3 regions of the Pseudomonas sp. TH04 genome follow, and region 2 is predicted to be linked to each of the others. Evidence: predicted binding sites of a transcription regulator. Region 2 holds the regulator's gene; each other region holds the start of a gene.
What was found. Region 2 encodes sigma-54, which starts transcription at its own class of promoters, with help from an activator protein. Its sites were predicted from a motif close to ANTGGCATNNANNTTGCTNT; they were not measured.
Positions count from the first base shown of each region.

Region 1 (4,415 bases), 630 kb from region 2:
CTTTTGCTTAACTTCCCCGGTCTACTAACCTGCGCATAGCTGCCACCCTATCGTTTAGTAGCGAGTCGATGGCGGCCTCATTCGAGGAAGTTAAGACATGTTCAAAGCAACCCCAAATCCACCTCTATCCGTCTTCACCATCGACTCTGGCAGCGACGACGAGTCCCTGCTGGTCAACAGCTTCGAAGCCTTTACCTCGGTCAGCACCTTGTTGCTTGATTTGTCAGAGGCGCTGGAAGGCAAACACCGCGATACCGTCCTGGCGATTCATCAGCTCAGTGCTCTCGGCACCTTGATGGTTGGCAAACTGCTCGACCGCCACGCCCCGGCTCGCTAAACGCCAGGCAAAAAAAGACCTCCCGAAGGAGGTCTTTTCGTTACGCCACGTTAAGCAGCGCTACCGGATCAGCAGCTGTAGTACAGCTCGTATTCCAGTGGGTGTACGAAGGTGCGTACTTTGATTTCTTCTTCGCTTTTCAGCTCGATGTAGGCATCGATGAAGTCGTCGCTGAATACGCCGCCTTTGGTCAGGAACGCACGGCCCTTGTCCAGCTCTTCCAGGGCTTCTTTCAGGCTGCCGCACACTTGTGGGATCTCTTTGGCCTCTTCAGGCGGCAGGTCGTACAAGTTTTTGTCGGCGGCGTCGCCAGGGTGGATCTTGTTCTGGATGCCGTCCAGGCCAGCCATGACCAGGGCAGCGAAGGCCAGGTATGGGTTGGCTGCCGGGTCCGGGAAGCGTGCTTCGATACGGCGAGCGCGTGGGCTGGACACGTAAGGAATACGGATCGAAGCGGAACGGTTACGCGCCGAGTAGGCCAGCATTACCGGTGCTTCGAAACCTGGCACCAGACGCTTGTAGGAGTTGGTCGACGGGTTGGTGAAGCCGTTCAGGGCCTTACCGTGCTTGATGATACCGCCGATGAAGTACAGGGCAGTGTCGGACAGGCCGGCATAACCTTCGCCAGCGAAGGTGTTCTTGCCTTCTTTAGCGATGGACAGGTGAACGTGCATACCCGAACCGTTATCGCCGTACAGTGGCTTAGGCATGAAGGTAGCGGTACGGCCGTAGGCATCAGCCACGTTGTGTACGCAGTACTTCAGGGTCTGAACTTCGTCAGCCTTGGCCACCAGGGTGTTGAACTTCACACCGATTTCGTTCTGGCCGGCAGTCGCCACTTCGTGGTGGTGAACTTCGATGACCAGGCCCATTTCTTCCATGGCGTTGCACATGGAGGTACGGATTTCGTGGTCGTGGTCGAACGGCGGAACTGGGAAGTAGCCACCTTTGATACCTGGACGGTGGCCTTTGTTGCCGCCTTCGATGTCCTGGTCAGACATCCACGAACCTTGTTCGGAGAAGATTTTGAACATGGAACCGGAGATGTCGGACTTGAACTTGACCGAATCAAAGATGAAGAATTCTGGCTCCGGGCCTACGAATACGGTGTCGCCGATACCGGTCGACTTCAGGTATTCCTCGGCGCGCTTGGCGATCGCACGTGGGTCGCGGTCGTAGCCTTGCATGGTCGAAGGCTCGATCACGTCGCAGACGATGATCAGGGTTGGGTCTTCGGTGAACGGGTCGAGAACGGCAGTGCTGTCGTCCGGCATCAGGATCATGTCGGAAGCTTCGATGCCTTTCCAGCCGGCAATGGAGGAACCGTCGAACATTTTGCCTTCTTCGAAGAAAGCATCATCCAGCGCGTCGCGAGCCGGCATGGTCACGTGGTGCTGAGTACCTTTAGTGTCCGTGAAGCGCAGATCAATCCATTTAACGTCATGATCTTTGATGAGTTGAACCGACTTCGACATGGTGTCCTCCGGGTGGCTTCGGGCTGGATAGTGGAGTTAGCCCTTAGAATGTGGGTGATGCCGGCGCGAATACTCGACCAAGGCAACCTGCCTCACAAGAGAGCAAATTGCATGCCAGTGCGCCAACATGGCCTTTTTGCCTCAAAATGGCCCCTATAACGGTGCAATCCGCCGAAACGGAATAAATCACGCACTGCAATGTAGCGTTAATTGACGTAAATGACCCGTTTTGGTGCGCGTCGTGTGTAATGCATATTAACTGGTTAAACCTTGAGCGATTTCCGCTATAATCCGCGCCCCCCTTTTTCAGCAGGCCCGGCGCGCGCTGTTTCCATGAAATTAATCGTTAAAGTGTTCCCCGAGATCACCATCAAAAGCCGACCGGTACGGATGCGTTTCATCCGTCAATTGGCCAAGAACATCCGTGCCGTGCTCCGTGACCTGGACCCGGCTGTGGTGGTGAATGGCGTGTGGGACAACCTCGAGCTGGAAACCCGTATCACCGATGCCAAAGCCTTGAAGGACATGACCGAGCGCCTGAGCTGCATGCCGGGCATCGCGCATTTCCTGCAGGTGGATGAGTACCCGCTGGGCGACTTCGACGACATCACCGAGAAGTGCAAGCTGCACTTTGGCAATGAGCTTGAAGGCAAGATTTTTTCGGTGCGCTGCAAGCGCGCCGGCAAGCACACCTTCAGCTCCATGGACGTCGAGAAATACGTCGGCAGCAAGCTGCGTCGCGAGTGCGGCGCCGCCGGAATTTCCCTGAAAGCGCCGCAAATTGAAGTGCGCATGGAAATTCGCGACCAACGGTTGTTTGTGATTCACAGCCAGCACAACAGCATCGGCGGCTACCCGCTGGGTGCCCTGGAACAGACCCTGGTGCTGATGTCCGGCGGTTTCGATTCCACGGTGGCGGCCTACCAGATCATGCGCCGCGGCCTGATGAGCCACTTCTGCTTCTTTAATCTGGGCGGGCGTGCACATGAATTGGGCGTGATGGAAGTCGCGCACTTTATCTGGAAGAAGTACGGCAGCTCCCAACGCGTGCTATTTGTAAGCGTGCCGTTCGAGGAAGTGCTGGGTGAAATTCTCGGCAAAGTCGATAACAGTCATATGGGCGTAGTATTGAAGCGTATGATGTTGCGCGCTGCGTCCCGAATCGCCGATCAGTTGCAGATCGACGCGTTGGTGACCGGTGAAGCGATCTCCCAGGTCTCCAGCCAGACGCTGCCGAACCTGTCGCTGATCGACTGCGTGACCGAGAAGCTGGTGCTGCGCCCGCTGATCGCCAGTCACAAGCAGGACATCATCGACCTGGCCGAAGAAATCGGCACGGCGGATTTCGCCAAGCACATGCCTGAATATTGCGGGGTCATTTCGGTGAACCCCAAGACCCACGCCAAGCGCAACCGCGTGGAGTACGAAGAACAACAGTTCGACATGGCGATTCTGGAGCGTGCGCTCGAGAACGCTAAAATGGTGCCGATCGATCGCGTAATCGACGAATTGGGCCAAGACGTGCAAATCGAAGAAGTCAGTGAAGCCCTGGCCGGCCAGATTGTCGTCGACATCCGTCACCCGGATGCCGCCGAAGATGAGCCGCTGGAAATCGCTGGCGTCGACGTGCAAACGCTGCCGTTCTACGCATTGAACGCGCGTTTCAAGGAACTGGATAACAGCCGTCAGTACCTGCTGTATTGCGACAAAGGCGTGATGAGTCGCCTGCATGCCCACCATTTGCTCAGTGAGGGGCATGCCAATGTGCGCGTTTATCGACCGAGCTAAGAGCCCGGGGCTGTTTGCCTGTGGCCTGCGTCACCGGCCCCCCGACTCTGCCGTCAAGCTGTAACGGCAAGGCCTGACTCTACTGTTAATCGCTGCCACGACCTGTCAGCACACCGAATCCTCTGATCGAGATACACAAGTGATCGAAAATCTACGTAACATCGCCATCATTGCTCACGTTGACCATGGTAAAACCACCCTGGTAGACAAACTCTTGCGTCAATCCGGCACCCTGGAGCGCAACGAGCTCAACGACGAGCGCGTGATGGACTCCAACGACCAGGAAAAAGAGCGCGGTATTACCATCCTGGCTAAAAACACCGCTATCAACTGGAACGGCTACCACATCAACATCGTGGATACCCCGGGCCACGCCGACTTCGGCGGCGAAGTAGAACGCGTAATGTCGATGGTTGACTCCGTTCTGCTGCTGGTTGACGCTCAAGACGGCCCTATGCCGCAAACCCGTTTCGTGACCAAGAAGGCTTTCGAAGCCGGCCTGCGTCCGATCGTGTGCATCAACAAGGTTGACCGTCCAGGCGCACGTCCGGACTGGGTTCTGGACCAGATTTTCGACCTGTTCGACAACCTGGGTGCTACCGAAGAGCAACTTGATTTCCAAGTGATCTACGCGTCTGCCCTGAACGGTATTGCCGGTCTGGAACACACCGCCATGGCGGAAGACATGACCCCGCTGTACCAAGCAATCGTTGACCACGTTCCACCGCCGAAGGTTGACCGTGAAGGCGCGTTCCAGATGCAAATCTCCGCACTGGACTACAACAGCTTCCTGGGTGTTATCGGCGTTGGCCGTA
Region 1 covers NZ_JAEKEA010000001.1:3,161,347-3,165,761, reverse strand. Annotated here, with positions in the region: gene JFT85_RS14210 (DUF6124 family protein) at 98-337, shown strand; gene glnA (glutamate--ammonia ligase) at 406-1,812, opposite strand; gene thiI (tRNA uracil 4-sulfurtransferase ThiI) at 2,146-3,600, shown strand; gene typA (translational GTPase TypA) at 3,740-4,415, shown strand, end outside.
Region 1: glnA (glutamate--ammonia ligase) is a predicted target of sigma-54. The motif match lies at 1,912-1,931, and genes of this name have one in related genera.

Region 2 (4,415 bases):
GTCAACTCGGACGGTACCCAGGTAGAACTGATCGACTCGGTACGTGTTGCACGTACTGACGAGAAGAAGCGCGACACCATTATTACCAGTAGTCGCATGACCGTTTTCCCACAACAGCAATATGCGCAGACCGAGCAAGACGTTAGAATCGACGGCGCTGGCGGTGTATCGACTGGCAAGGGAATGAAAGCGTATTTGAAAGAAAGCAGGATACACCTGCTATCGAACGTAAGAGGACAGTATGAGGCTCGTTAAAACCCTCCCTATTTTGCTCGGTCTGGGCGCAGCACTGGGAAGCGTGAGCGCCTGGGCTCTGCCGAACGATAGCCAGCAACCGATCCACATTCAGGCTGACGACGCTCAGCTGGATGACAAGCAAGGTGTTGCGACCTATACGGGCGCCGTGATCATCACCCAAGGCTCGATGAAAATCACCGGCAACACGGTGACGCTCACGCGTACGCCGGGTGGCGACATTGACGTGGTGACCTCGGTGGGCAACCTGGCTTACTTCGAACAGAAGCAGGCGGCTACGGACCCAGCCCCGATCAAGGGCTATGGCAGGACCATCCAGTACCACGCCCAGCAGAATCGCATCATCCTGATCGACCAGGCCAGGGTTGTCAGCAGCGATGGCAACACCACAGACGGTGAAAAAATCACCTATGACACGGTGAAGCAGATCGCCCAGGCCGGTCGTGCCACTGGCGCGAAGATCGGCACTCCGAAGCCGCGCATCGACATGGTTATCCAGCCGAAGCAGAAAGAAGGCGCCGCCCAGCCTGCGCCCAACCCCGCTGCGAAGAAGGCGAACTAATGGCAACCCTGAAAGCCCAGCATCTGGCCAAAGCTTATAAAAGCCGTCAGGTCGTACGCGACGTCAGTTTATCGATCGACAGCGGCCAGATCGTTGGCTTGCTTGGCCCCAACGGCGCCGGCAAGACCACGTGCTTCTATATGATTGTCGGCCTGGTCCAGGCGGATCAGGGCCGTGTCTTGATCGACGACCTGGACGTCAGCAACCAGCCGATGCACGGTCGTGCACGCGCAGGTATCGGCTATCTTCCCCAGGAAGCGTCGATCTTCCGCAAATTGTCGGTAGCAGACAACATCATGGCGATCCTCGAGACCCGCAAGGAACTCGACCGTGACGGCCGCCGCAAAGAGCTGGAAAGCCTGCTGCAGGAATTCCATATCAACCACATCCGCGACAACCTCGGCATGAGCTTGTCCGGTGGTGAACGTCGTCGTGTGGAAATCGCCCGCGCCCTGGCCACCGCGCCGAAATTCATCCTGCTGGATGAACCCTTCGCCGGTGTCGACCCGATCTCGGTCGGCGATATCAAGCAGATCATCCATCACCTCAAGGCCAAGGGTATCGGTGTATTGATCACCGACCACAACGTCCGTGAGACCCTGGATATCTGTGAAACGGCTTATATCGTCAACGATGGCCAGCTGATCGCCGAAGGCGACTCCGCCACCATCCTGGCCAACGAACTGGTCAAGGAAGTGTACCTGGGCCACGAGTTCCGCCTGTAAGCACTGTGGTGTCTGGCCGTTCGCCAAAGCGCGCGGGAGTCAATAAAAACCTCTGGTTTTTTATTGTTACCGCGCTCTAGGCAAAGCCCCCGACATCAGGCATATAATTTGCTTATGTTTGGCGCTCACGCGCCCTGTCGTGGATGGCGCATTGCGCCGGCGAATAAGGTGTTAAGCCCCTGCCATGAAACCATCGCTAGTCCTGAGAATGGGCCAGCAGCTGACGATGACACCGCAGCTGCAACAGGCCATCCGCCTGCTCCAATTGTCGACCCTGGACCTGCAACAGGAAATCCAGGAGGCCCTGGAGTCCAATCCGATGCTCGAACGCCAGGAAGAAGGCGACGACTTCGATAATGCAGACCCGCTGGCCGACAACATCGAGCAAAAACCCAACTCCGACGTGCAGGAACCTTCCTATCAGGAAACCGCCCCTACGGTGGACAACCTTGAGGAAGGCGAATGGAACGAACGCATTCCCAACGAGCTTCCGGTGGACACCGCCTGGGAAGACGTTTACCAGACCAGCGCCAGCAGCCTGCCCAGCAATGATGATGACGAGTGGGACTTCACCACCCGCACCTCCGTCGGCGAAAGCCTGCAGAGCCATTTGCTGTGGCAATTGAACCTGGCGCCGATGTCCGACACCGATCGCCTGATCGCCGTGACCCTGATCGACTGCATCAATAACCAGGGTTACCTCGACGAGACGCTCGAAGAGATCCTTGAGGCTTTCGATCCGGAACTGGACATCGAACTGGACGAAATCGAAGCCGTCCTGCACCGCATCCAGCAGTTCGAGCCCGCCGGCATCGGCGCCCGCACACTGAGCGAGTGCCTGTTGCTGCAACTGCGCCAACTGCCCGCCAAGACCCTGTGGCTCGCCGAAGCCCAGCGCCTGGTCACCGACTACATCGACCTGCTGGGCAGCCGCGATTACAGCCAGCTGATGCGCCGCATGAAGCTCAAGGAAGACGACCTGCGCCAGGTCATCGAGCTGGTACAGAGCCTTAACCCCCGCCCGGGCTCGCAGATCGAGTCCAGCGAAGCCGAATACGTCGTTCCCGATGTAATCGTGCGCAAAGACAACGAGCGTTGGCTGGTGGAACTGAACCAGGAGTCGGTGCCTCGCCTGCGCGTCAACCCGCAATACGCAGGTTTTGTGCGCCGTGCCGACACCAGTGCCGATAACACCTTCATGCGCAATCAGTTGCAGGAAGCGCGCTGGTTCATCAAGAGCCTGCAAAGCCGCAACGAAACCCTGATGAAAGTGGCCACTCAGATCGTCGAGCACCAGCGCGGCTTCCTCGAATATGGTGACGAGGCCATGAAACCCTTGGTCCTGCACGATATCGCTGAGGCGGTTGGCATGCATGAATCGACGATTTCCCGGGTAACCACGCAGAAATTCATGCATACCCCACGGGGTATTTATGAGCTGAAATACTTTTTCTCCAGCCACGTAAGTACCTCCGAAGGCGGCGAATGCTCGTCCACGGCGATCCGCGCGATCATTAAAAAACTGGTTGCCGCGGAAAATCAGAAAAAGCCGTTGAGTGACAGCAAGATCGCTGGTTTACTGGAGGCACAAGGCATTCAGGTCGCCCGTCGAACCGTCGCCAAGTACCGCGAGTCCCTCGGGATCGCGCCTTCCAGCGAGCGTAAGCGTTTGATGTGACGGGCGGGCCATAGCGTTCCAGTGGCAGGCGCTTTTGCCTGTCGCTTTATGCACTGGCAACGAAGGAGAAGCTGTATGCAAGTCAACATCAGTGGACACCATGTAGAAGTCACCCCTCCATTGCGCGAATATGTCGAGCAGAAGCTGAAACGACTCGAGGGTCATTTCGACAAGATCACCAATGTGCAGGTCATCATGAAGGTCGATAAGCTTCAGCAGAAAATTGAAGCGACCTTGCAGATACCCGGTGGCGAAGTGGTCGCCAATGCCGAGCATGAAGACATGTATGCATCGATCGATGCCTTGACTGACAAGCTTGACCGCCAACTTAAAAAGCATAAGGAAAAGCAGCAGAGCCTTCTTCAAGGCACTGGCCGCTAACACTCCCCACCCATGATTCGACTTGAAACCATCCTGACCCCCGGCCGTTCCCAGGTGAACGTGCCGGGCGGCAGCAAAAAGAAAACCCTCGAAAAAATTGCCAATCTGATCGGCCGTGAAGTGCCCGACCTGGATACGCAAGCTGTCTTTGAGGCTCTGATCGCCCGTGAAAAGCTTGGTTCTACTGGCTTTGGCAACGGCATCGCGATTCCTCACTGCCGCCTGCAAGGCTGTGAGTCTCCAATCAGCGCCCTGCTGCACCTAGACGCCCCCATCGATTTCGACGCCATCGACGGCGCCCCGGTTGACCTGCTCTTCGTCCTGCTGGTCCCGCAAGCCGCCACCGATGCGCACCTGGAACTGCTCCGGCAGATCGCCAGCATGCTCGACCGCAAGGAAGTACGCGACAAACTGCGCAGCGCCGACAGCAACGAGGCGCTCTATCAGGTTGTCCTGGATGAACAAAACGGGCAGTAATCATGCGTTTGATCATCGTCAGCGGCCGCTCCGGCTCGGGTAAAAGCACCGCCCTCAACGTCCTTGAGGACAACGGTTTTTATTGCATCGACAACCTGCCCGCCGGTTTGCTGCCGGAGTTGGCGGAGCGTGCATTGATCCACACCGAGCTGGCGCAGCCCCTGGTTGCCGTCTCGATTGACGCCCGCAACCTGCCCAGCCATCTTCAGCGCTTTCCGCAATTGCTTGAGGAAGTACGCGCCAAGCATATCAATTGCGATGTGCTGTACCTGGACGCCGATGAAGAGACGCTGCTCAAGCGTTTTTCCGAAACCCGTCGCCGCCACCCCCTCAGCAG
Region 2 covers NZ_JAEKEA010000001.1:2,533,871-2,538,285, forward strand. Annotated here, with positions in the region: gene lptC (LPS export ABC transporter periplasmic protein LptC) at 1-255, shown strand, start outside; gene lptA (lipopolysaccharide transport periplasmic protein LptA) at 242-817, shown strand; gene lptB (LPS export ABC transporter ATP-binding protein) at 817-1,542, shown strand; gene JFT85_RS11435 (RNA polymerase factor sigma-54) at 1,727-3,220, shown strand; gene hpf (ribosome hibernation-promoting factor, HPF/YfiA family) at 3,296-3,601, shown strand; gene ptsN (PTS IIA-like nitrogen regulatory protein PtsN) at 3,614-4,078, shown strand; gene rapZ (RNase adapter RapZ) at 4,081-4,415, shown strand, end outside.

Region 3 (4,415 bases), 2.6 Mb from region 2:
CCCATCCTGGGGCATCAGCGACAACGAATAGCTGACATCGAGCATGCGCGCGAGGTTTTCCGCGCGCTCCAGGTAGCGCGACATCCAGTACAAATCCGAGGCAGTTCTACTCAACATGGCATCAGTCCTCGACCACCCAAGTGTCTTTGGTGCCGCCGCCCTGGGACGAATTGACCACCAGCGAGCCTTCACGCAGCGCCACACGGGTCAAGCCGCCGGGAACGACGCGGGTTTCCTTGCCGGACAATACAAACGGCCGCAAGTCGATATGGCGCGGCGCGATGCCGTTTTCGACGAAGGTCGGGCAGGTGGATAAACACAGGGTCGGTTGTGCGATATAGGCGTGGGGCTTGGCCTTGATACGGGCGCGGAAGGCTTCGATTTCCGCCGTCGTGGAGGCCGGGCCGACCAGCATGCCGTAGCCGCCGGAGCCTTGGGTTTCCTTGACCACCAAGTCCGGCAGGTTGGCCAGCACATGGGAGAGTTCATCGGGCTTTCGGCACTGAAACGTCGGAACGTTCTTCAGAATCGGCTCTTCATCCAGGTAAAAGCGGATCATCTCGGTGACGAAGGGGTACACCGACTTGTCATCCGCCACCCCGGTGCCGATCGCGTTGGCCAGTACCACATTGCCCGAGCGGTAGGCCGCGAGCAGGCCGGGCACGCCAAGCATCGAATCCGGGTTGAAGGCCAGCGGGTCGAGGAAGGCGTCGTCGAGCCGCCGGTAGATCACGTCCACGGCCTTGGGGCCGTCGGTGGTGCGCATGAATACGCGGTCGTCGCGCACGAACAGGTCGGCACCTTCTACCAGTTCCACGCCCATCTCCCGGGCCAGGAAGGCATGTTCAAAAAACGCGCTGTTGAAGCGCCCCGGGGTCAGCACCACCACACTTGGATTATCCAGCGGGCTGGAGCTTTTGAGGGTGTCGAGCAGCAGGTTGGGGTAATGATCAATCGGCGCAATGCGCTGCGCCGCAAATAATTCCGGGAACAGCCGCATCATCATCTTGCGATCTTCAAGCATGTAGCTGACACCGCTTGGGGTGCGCAGGTTGTCTTCCAGCACGTAGTAAGTGCCATCGCCATCGCGTACGAGGTCGACTCCGGAGATGTGGGAATACAGATCGCGGTGCAGGTCCAGGCCCTGCATTGCCAGTTGATATTGCTCGTTGGCCAGCACCTGCTCGGCGGGGACAATGCCGGCCTTGATAATGCGCTGGTCGTGATAGAGGTCGGCGAGAAACATGTTCAGCGCCTTGACCCGTTGAATACAACCACGCTCGACAATCCGCCATTCACTCGCCGGAATACTGCGCGGGATCGTGTCAAAAGGGATCAGACGCTCAGTGCCCTGTTCATCCCCATAAAGGGTGAAGGTGATGCCCGCGCGGTGGAACAGCAAGTCGGCTTCACGCCGGCGCTGCGCCAGCAGTTCGGGCGGCGTGTCGGCCAACCAGCGGGCGAACTCGCGGTAATGGGGGCGGACCTGCCCTGCCCCGTCGTACATTTCATCGTAATAAGTGCGGGTCATGCCGTACTCCTTGTCACCCGGGCGCAAGCACTGTCGCAAGGCCCGTGCCATCGGCATAAACACTTAAGAATCAGCCAGTTAAATAACCTACAAAATCTGACCGCACCGTCCTGGTGCGCAGAATGCCAGCGCGCATGACGCGCGCTTCATCGCAATGCAGGCTTTGACTATCAACAGCATAGTCAGAGTTGATTTCACTGCCCGGCCCCGCCTGCGGATAATCACCCCCATCGGCTGAACAGGTTTGTTTCCTGAGATTTCAGCGAACCTCTCTTCCCTTTGAGCCACCCTGTTCGGGTGGCTTTTTTTTGTGCACGAAAAGTGCTCGGTACTTTCGGAAAATTTCAGACAGCACAAACAAAATCGGCCGACCCAAAGGTCAGCCGATACGCTGCGTTGCTCATAAAATCCAGCTACATGGGTAACCCACGCACCTCCTGCTTGACGCCCCACCCTTCGATGATTCCGCCCAGCGGCTCGACCACCGCTTCAAAGTCCTGCTCGAAGTCTCCTATACCGTCGTAGGTTGCGAACATGATTTTGCTCAGCTCCAGGTACCAGGCGCCATCATCGCGCGCGCTGACCTGGGCATTCAGGGATTCCCCGCGAAATCGACCCGCAGCCCTGCGCGCCCGTTCCTCATCCGGGAATATGGCGTAGAACTCAATGGGGTGAAAACGCGAGAAGTCAAAGCCGCCCTCTTTCATGCGGCGCAGTACGTTGGTGCTGATGTCTTCTTGATAGGCTGTGCTCATGAAACGTCCTCCTCAAACTGATGGATAGACTTTCCGTGCTTCCCGAAGCCCGCGCCCTACTGGCGCGGGTACCACGGCAATGACATGACCGCGGGAAAACAAGCATGTAGCTGACAAGACCAGACCTTAGCGATTCATTCGCTGATCTCAGTTGCAGAGTAGCGCGAAGCTTTCACCTCCACCAGAGGGTTTGAAGGGCATACAGGGAATGTTCAGGCGGCGGGGGAGATGTCGAGAATTTGAATGCTGTTCTGGTCTTTGAGGATCTTGACCGTAGGCTCGGGCTTGCGGCCCTCAAGGTCATTAAGGTCGAGTTCGGCGGCCACGGGCACCAGCTTGTTGCGAATCATGTGTGCCGCATCTTCGAGGCTGGGTTTTTGCGCGCAGGCGAACTGCTCCACGGACTGTACGCCGTGATCATCAACGAAGGTAATCTGCCACTTTTGCATCGGTGCCTCCTCGATAAAACCCGTGTCTGGGCTTACTCATATCTGGACCTTGAGGGACCGGCAAACGTTCCACTCAAGGTCGGAGGCACCTGATTAATTGCGCTTATTTTTCAGCGTGTGCTTTCAAGGCTTTCAAGGTGTTGAACGGCGCGTCCACCACAAACTTGTTGGCCAGCCACGACGGCACACTGCCGCCTGGCTCGGTGTGCACCTGGTAGGTGACTTCGGTCTGGTTGTCGCCTTTGGGCACCAGCTTCCAATAGCCGTCGACCTGGGCAACGCGCACGTAGCCTTTGACTTCCGGCTGATAGGTCGGCACTTCCAGCAGTTTGCGAGTCACAGTGCCATCGGCGGCCTTGGACGTGGTGATCTCAAGGATCGAATCGCGGTCGGTGACCGGGAACGGTGCCTTGAACTGGGTGTAGGTCCAGCTCTTGTCACCTTCGGTCTTGAGCAGTTTTTGCGATTTGCATTCGTGAATCCAGGAGCAGGCACCGGCCACGTCTTCCTGCAGGGCCTGGATCTTGGCGACGGGCGCCTTGATCAGGGTTACACCGCGATACGCCTTGTATTTGGAACCGGCGACTTCGCTCAGGGACACCTTGATACCGTCTTCGTCCTTGGCGACTTGCCAATCTTCCGCCTGGGCAGTGGCCGCAAATAACACCGTAAAACCGCACAACACAGCCATTCGTTTCAGCGAACCCATTGTTGTATTCCTTATTGTTGAAGTTCCGATAGTAAAGCCCATCAAGCCGCCGTCATCTGCTCCCACCAGCCGATCAAGCGGATCGCATCGGCTTGATCGTGGCCACACACCTCAAGGTCTGCCTTGAAGTCACTGCACACCGCTGGTCGCTCCGGCTGCCCGAACAACAGGCATAGCTGTTCGACCGACAGGTGCAGGCAGCGTTCGCCTGCCGGTTTGCCGTGGGGCATTCCAGGTAAGGGCGAACTGATAGAGGGGGCGATGCAGCAGGCGCCACAGCCTTCACGGCATTTCATGACCAGCAGGTCCTCGACGACTCAATGTGGATGGCCGGGCTAGAGTACGCCCTTAAACAGCCGTTTTAAAATGGTCTAACAGGGGTTTTTCGCACAAAACAAAAGTGACTGACCAGTCTGCGACAAATGGTCGGCGGTCGGCGTCACCTTTGCGGGGAATTTATTGCTTGAATTCGAAATCGAGGGCGGCGCCTTCGATATCGCGCCGTTCTTCATTGCGCAGTTGCAACTGCATCTGGTTGCTGAGCAGGCGGCCATTGATCTGGAACGCACTGTCGTCGGTGGGCTTTTCAGCAAACATGGGCGGTAACAACGGCACGCTCTTCGGTTTAGGCATGGTGCCAATCGGCTGCAAATGTCTGACCATTTCCGTCGGCAGGGACAAGTCCAACTGTACCGGTGGCAGTTTGGTCTGGGCTATTTCATGGGCAGACTTGGATTTGCTCGCTATCGGTGCGCGTTTTTTTATTACCGCAGGTTTCTTCTTGGCTGCCGGAGCCTTTTTAGCCGGCGCCGACTTCTTCGCAGGGGCCTTCTGTTCGGTACCGGCGGCGGGCTTGTCAGCCACAGGCGCCGCCAGCACCGAGCCGGCATTGCACAGGCTGAGCAGGCCAATCACCACAACAGCACGAAAAATAGAGGTCATATCGCCAACAGCATTAACGGCAGAAGGCC
Region 3 covers NZ_JAEKEA010000001.1:5,177,224-5,181,638, reverse strand. Annotated here, with positions in the region: gene JFT85_RS23375 (alpha-E domain-containing protein) at 1-117, opposite strand, end outside; gene JFT85_RS23370 (circularly permuted type 2 ATP-grasp protein) at 122-1,531, opposite strand; gene JFT85_RS23365 (ribonuclease E inhibitor RraB) at 1,945-2,286, opposite strand; gene JFT85_RS23360 (hypothetical protein) at 2,499-2,735, opposite strand; gene JFT85_RS23355 (START domain-containing protein) at 2,839-3,444, opposite strand; gene JFT85_RS23350 (YkgJ family cysteine cluster protein) at 3,486-3,740, opposite strand; gene JFT85_RS23345 (hypothetical protein) at 3,901-4,386, opposite strand.
Region 3: JFT85_RS23370 (circularly permuted type 2 ATP-grasp protein) is a predicted target of sigma-54. The motif match lies at 1,564-1,583, and genes of this name have one in related genera.